DNA from 2 places in the Pseudoalteromonas sp. SIMBA_162 genome. Region 2 is predicted to be linked to the other one. Evidence: predicted binding sites of a transcription regulator. Region 2 holds the regulator's gene; the other holds the start of a gene.
What was found. The regulator LexA, encoded in region 2, represses DNA repair genes until DNA is damaged. The targets are predictions, from matches to a motif close to TACTGTATNNNNATACAGTA.
Positions count from the first base shown of each region.

Region 1: uvrD (DNA helicase II) is a predicted target of LexA. The motif match lies at 2,195-2,214, and genes of this name have one in related genera.

Region 1 covers NZ_JAWJBQ010000041.1:2,706-6,140, reverse strand. The annotation lists gene uvrD (DNA helicase II) at 1-2,130, opposite strand, end outside; gene R0J88_RS18525 (hypothetical protein) at 2,443-2,667, shown strand; gene R0J88_RS18520 (YacL family protein) at 2,783-3,151, shown strand; gene R0J88_RS18515 (dUTP diphosphatase) at 3,235-3,435, shown strand, end outside.
Region 2 covers NZ_JAWJBQ010000017.1:29,134-32,568, forward strand. The annotation lists gene R0J88_RS13145 (hypothetical protein) at 221-601, shown strand; gene R0J88_RS13150 (PaaI family thioesterase) at 603-1,046, opposite strand; gene lexA (transcriptional repressor LexA) at 1,223-1,840, shown strand; gene coxB (cytochrome c oxidase subunit II) at 2,257-3,399, shown strand; gene ctaD (cytochrome c oxidase subunit I) at 3,399-3,435, shown strand, end outside.

The sequences.
Region 1 (3,435 bases), on a different contig from region 2:
CCATTTACTGCCAAGGTCGTCAAAGTTTACCTGTACACGCGACTGTGCACCGCTACCTTCATAGTTAAGTACCGTACCAATACCAAACTTAGCATGCAGTACACGTTGACCTAAGTTAAAGCCGCTGTCTTCAAAGGCGGCATGGCTTACTGATGCACTAAAGCGACCAGCTGCCGGTGGTCGCGAAACTTGCGTTTTAATACGAATTTCTTCAACGCAGTCTTCGGGGATTTCGCGTAAAAAACGTGAAGGACTATGGTACTTCTCTTGTCCATAAAGGCGGCGGCTTTCGGCATGGCTAATGTATAGTTTATCCATTGCACGGGTCATGCCTACATAACAAAGGCGGCGCTCTTCTTCTAAGCGGCCAGACTCTTCATTACTTTGCTGCGAAGGGAACATGCCTTCTTCAACGCCCACCATAAACACAAGCGGGAACTCTAAGCCTTTAGCTGAATGCAGAGTCATCATCTGCACGGCATCTTCGTGCTCGTCGGCTTGTCCTTCGCCAGATTCAAGCGAGGTATAGGCTAAAAAGCCTTGCAGTGGTGAGCTAAACTCTTCTTCTTCAGGGAGTTCGTATTGATCACACGCGCTTATAAGTTCTTCTAAGTTTTCTACACGGGCGCGGCCTTTTTCACCTTTTTCAGCTTGATACATAGCCATAAGGCCAGAGGTTTGAATTGTGTATTTAGCTTGTTCTTGTAAAGTAAGATCGCTAATCTTGTCTTCCATGTGCTCAACAAGTTCTACAAACTTTGTTACAGCGCCAGCTGCTCGGCCCGATAAGTGCTGTTGTTCAACAATAGCTTTAGCTGCGTACCAAAGCGGAAGTGACTCAGCACGTGCACAATCACGTATATGACTTAATGTTTTATCGCCAATACCGCGAGCAGGAGTATTGATTACACGCTCAAATGCGGCGTCGTCTTGGCGATTACCTACTAAGCGTAAGTACGATAGCGCATCTTTAATTTCTTGACGCTCGAAGAATCGCATACCACCGTAAATGCGATATTTTAAGCCTTCTTGCAGCATGGCTTCCTCGAGTACACGAGATTGCGCGTTACTACGGTATAAAATAGCGGCGTCTTGCAACGCGTTACCAGCATTTAACCAGCTACGTAATTTGCTACTCACAAAGCGGGCTTCGTCTAATTCGTTAAATGCGGCATAAATAGAAATAGGTTCGCCGTCGTTGCCGTCGGTCCATAAGCTTTTCCCCATACGCTCGGAGTTATTTTTTATAAGCGCATTAGATGCTTTAAGAATAGTTGCGGTTGAACGGTAGTTTTGTTCAAGGCGAATGGTTTCAGCGTCAAAGTCAGTTAAAAAGCGTTTTATATTTTCTATTTTAGCGCCGCGCCAGCCGTAAATACTTTGGTCATCGTCGCCAACAATCATTATGCTGCTAGTATCGCCGGCAAGTAACTTTAACCATGCGTACTGAATGGTATTAGTATCTTGAAACTCGTCTACTAGCATGTGCGCAAAGCGCTGTTGGTAGTGGCGAAGTAACGTCGGGTTATTTTTTAATACTTCATAGCTGCGTAGCAGTATTTCAGCAAAATCGACCAAACCAGCCCTGTCACACGCTTCCTGGTAGGCGGCATATACACGCAGCATCATTTGCTCGTTTATATCATAAGCTTGAATATCTTTAGGGCGAAGTGCTTCGTCTTTTTTAGCGCTTATGTACCAACCAAACTGTTTTGCAGGCCACTTTTTATCATCAATATTCATTGATTTTAATAAGCGCTTGATCATACGAAGTTGGTCATCAGAATCTAAAATTTGAAAGGCTTCTGGTAAGTTAGCTTCACGGTGATGAGCGCGTAAAATACGGTGTGATAAGCCATGGAAAGTACCAATCCACATCCCGCCAACCGGTGCTTTTAAGGTTTCTTCAACGCGGGTACGCATTTCTTTAGCTGCTTTATTGGTAAAAGTTACCGCAAAAATACTATAAGCTGATGCTTGTTCAACTTGCATAAGCCACGCGATACGATGAACTAACACTCGTGTTTTACCAGACCCAGCACCGGCCAACACCAGCATGTTTTGTAATGGGGCTGCAACGGCATCGCGTTGTTTGTCATTTAAGCCGTCGAGTAATTCTGAAACGTCCATCGTTACGCCTTTTTAATCAATATTGAGGGCAGTATAACAGGTGTTTTTGTTAGGCTAAATAAAATACTGTTTTTATGAACAGCTATTATAAAAATAGCCTCTAAAACCAATCAGCTGGATAGTTTTTGGCGTGGATAAGTGACTAAAATTAATAATAAAAATAATCAAATTGACCTATATTTAGTAAAAAATACCAAAGTAATTAATGAGTCGTAATTTAACTAACTGATTTTTAAGCTTTAATAAATTGGCATAAAGTGTGATAGTAAGTAGATAACTAAAATTTAAAATTAATTAACTACAGAGGTGAGTATGGCTGATCAAGGGTCTGGCGGTAATGTGATTGCTGCATTGTGTAATATATTTTTTCCTGGTTTAGGACAACTAGTACAAGGGCGTATTTTAGCGGCTATATTTTTTGCGCTAGCTATTGTTATAAGTTACGCACTTATTTACGTACTCGTTGGTTTTGTATTAGTACCTATTATTTATTTATGGTCGATAATAGATGCGGCACGATACCGCTCGCGAAGTTAGGTATTTAAACGTTTTACAAAAATAGCGCCCAATGGCGCTCTTTTGTTTTTTAGGGTCGGCGTTACAGCTAATTTACGGGTATAATCGCGTTATTAACGTTTAATAAGTAATAGCTATGGAATATCAATTTATACGTGACCCTATTAGTGGTTTACGAATTAAAATAAGCAGCGAACACGCAATAATAGGTCGTTGGTTAAACGAAGAAATTGGCAAAGACAAAGTCGCTATGGTGCAAGCACTTATTGTGTCGGTCAAAACGAGTTTTGAGCCAGTTACTCTAAAAGGCCAAGAAATAGATTTAATTTTATCTAAAGATGAGGCCTTATTTGAGGCTCATGCTCTGCACCAAGACAGCGAAGACTTAATTGCCTATCAAGATGATGATTTAATGCTTGAAGAGAACGACTTAAGCAGTGGTTGTGGTTTTGAAGACTTTGTTGATTTAATCGAGTCGTGGGCTGAGTTTACCAGTAATCGATAAAAATAATTAAAACAGACATAGCAAATGCAAAAACAGCGCTTTCTCTGTATTATTAAAACAACTAAAAAACGACAGGAATTGATATGTCTGCCAATTTAAATAAGCTAGTAGTCATGCTAGAAATGCAAAACGCCATGAATACAAAAGTGCATGAACAATGGTTTACACAAGGGTTTGAATGGTATCGCGCTATTTGGGTTGAGTGTGCCGAAATGCTAGATCATCATGGCTGGAAGTGGTGGAAAAAACAAACACCCGATACCGAGCAAGTTATTTTAGAATTG
Region 2 (3,435 bases):
GACATTTTACGCGATGGTTGAGCAAGGTGAGTGCGACAAAATGTCGCACTAGTGCATTAAAATAGCGTTTCAGCACAATAGCGCCAATTGTAAGTAGCAATCGCACTCTAAAATAAGAGTATTACCATATAAAACGTCTATTTATAGGGTGTTGATTTGGTATAAAGGTAAAACTGCGTTAAAGTTTGCATGGTAACCATTAGAGGATAAATACGAGACAATGTCGGAAATTCAATTTTTAAATGTAGATCTAGAGCTTGAGTCAAAACAAGATATTAGTGTGCTGGTGGCCGACCTAAAAAAAGTCGCAACGATTTTACATTATGACAAAGACGAATACCGTCAATTAGCACGTATTGAGGTAGCTGGCGATGTAAAATCACCAGACAAAGCAATAAACCATATATGTGAGCTTATTGAGTCATGTTCACGCAATGCATTAAAGCAATGGTTGAGCTGCTCACGTAGAACGTTTGATATAGGGTTTGAGTCAGGCACGTCGCCAAAGTGTTTTAATCAAGCTTTACATGCAGATACACTACTGCGTATATCTGCTATTGGCGCGGGTATGGAAATAACAATTTACCCTCTCGAAAAATAACTTACGTCTTTCGCTCAACAACGGCTGCGGTCATTTTTGATACGCAGCATAGCTCGTTGCGGCTGTTTGTAATTTTTATTTCCCAAACAGAGCTTCGTTTTCCAATATGAAATGCGCGTGCTGTTGCCGTTAATGTACCATTGCGAGAAGCCTTTAAATGGCTTGCACTTATTTCTTGCCCAACACAGTAAAACTTTGTGAAATCAACCACAAAATTAGCAGCATAGCTAGCTACGGTTTCGGCGAGTACAACGTTTGCGCCGCCATGAACCATGCCAATAGGGTTATGGTGTGCAGGGATTGCAGGCATAGTTGCTACTAGATAATCGTCGCCTATCTCTGTTATTTCGATTCCCATGGTTTTCATTAGCGTCCCTTGGCCATTAATGCCTTCGTCCAATTGTTTACACAATGCTAATGTAATGGGTTGATGCCAAATACTCATATAGACTCCTTTAAATTTAATGTAGCAAGTTACTATTTTTATAGGCTATTTTAGAAAGCCCCTAAAATGTACACGTAAGCAAGTAATTTGGCTATTTGAACGAATAATTTAAATTTGCGATTTTTATTTAACTGTATATACTCACAGTTAAATGTACTGTATGGAAAACCAGTTGTATGCGCCCATTAACTAAACGCCAAGCTCAAATACTCGAATTAATTAAAGTGTTTATTAAAGACACTGGTATGCCGCCTACACGTGCCGAAATAGCACAAACGTTAGGGTTTAAAAGTGCAAATGCCGCTGAGGAACATTTAAAAGCCCTTGCCAAAAAAGGGGTGATTAAAATGAAACCTGGCGCAAGCCGTGGAATTCAACTTGTTGAAGAAGAGGAGCCAGAACAATTAGGTTTACCGCTTATTGGCCGAGTTGCGGCAGGTTCCCCTATTTTGGCGCAAGAACATGTTGAAAGCCACTGTAAAATTGACCCATTAATGTTTAAACCAGCTGCCGACTTTTTACTGCGCGTAAACGGTATGAGTATGAAAGATATAGGCATTATGGATGGCGATTTACTTGCTGTGCATAAAACACAAGTGGCTGAAAATGGTCAAGTTGTGGTTGCCCGTGTTGATGACGATGTAACCGTAAAGCGCATTGAAAAGGCGGGTCGCCAGGTGTTGCTTCATGCTGAAAATGACGAGTTTGCACCAATTAAGGTCGATCTTGAAACTGAGTCGTTCAACATTGAAGGCTTGGCAGTGGGTGTAATTCGTAACGCGGACTGGATGTAGTTCTTTCTTATTTTATAAATTGCGCACTATTTTGGTGCGTATTTTTATTTTTTTAAATTTATTTGTTTTTTATTGACACTCTTTCATTTCATCCTTAGCCCTTACTACCTCTCGATTTTAGCTACTTTTTTCTACGCTAAACTAAATCAACGCTCTACTTTTTACATATTTATTGTTTGTTTTTAATACAAAAAACTTGCATGCTGGTTAAATATTAACTAATTGTTAATGAACTGACGCTGGCAATACTCATCGCTTTTAAGCTTTGAGCACACACAATAAATTTGTTGCTAGCGCAGTGAATGCCAATTTTTATAAATAAAACGGCATTAATAAAAAAATAAAAATAACGAATTGGCGTTTAAGCCGTATGCCTCTTCGCTTTGCACTAGCAACAGCATCAAAGGAGTCGTCACATGGGTAAACTTAGTTGTACCTTGTGGCTTATATTGTGTGTTTTTCCGCAGTTAGCCTTGGCAAATAGCCAATTTAATATGCGTAAAGGCGTTACAGATATAAGTGAAAATGTTTACGAATTACACATGACCATATTTTTTATATGTTGTGTGATTGGGATAATAGTGTTTGCCATTATGCTTTGGGCACTCATTCATCATCGCAAATCTAAAGGAGCGGTTCCCGCTCAATTCCATGAAAGTACCAAAGTAGAAATTCTTTGGACCGCCATTCCATTTGTTATTTTAATTGCTATGGCAGTGCCTGCTACAAAAACGTTAATAGCGATGGAAGATGCCAGTAAAGCCGACTTAACAATTAAAGTTACAGGTTCACAGTGGAAATGGCATTATGAATACATGGGAGAAGATGTAGAGTTTTACTCAATGCTTGCAACTCCTCAGGATGAAATAACTAATTTAGCTGATAAAAACCCAAATTATTTACTTGAGGTAGACAAACCCCTCGTACTACCAATTAATCAAAAAATTCGTTTTTTAATGACCTCAGATGATGTTATCCACTCTTGGTGGGTACCAGACTTTGCCGTTAAAAAAGACGCCAATCCAGGCTTTATTAACGAAACATGGACCAACATAAACGAAGAAGGTATTTACCGAGGTCAGTGTGCTGAGCTGTGCGGTAAAGATCACGGGTTTATGCCCGTTGTGGTAGAGGCCAAATCTGAGGCTGACTTTAAAGTATGGTTGGCCGATGCTAAACAAGCTAAGCAACAAGCAGCTTTAGCTGATGCAGCTTTACTTGATCAAACATTACCTAAAGAAGAGCTAATGGAGCTGGGTGCTCAAGTATACATGGCAAGTTGTGCAGCATGTCATCAACCTACGGGGTTAGGGCTACCGGGCGTATTTCCGGCTCTTAAAGGCAGCCCAATTGTACTTGGCGATATAAAAGGTCATATAGACATACTTATTCATGGGAGCCCAGGCACGGCAATGCAATCATTTGCCAAGCAGTTATCTATAAAACAATTGGCTGCGGTTATTACTTACAAGCGAAATGCATGGGGTAACGATACCGGTGATGTTATTCAGCCTAGTGAGATTCAAGCAGCACTTGATGCCGACGTGGAGGCTAACTAATGAGTAGCATAGCAGAACAACCAAACGCCAATGAAG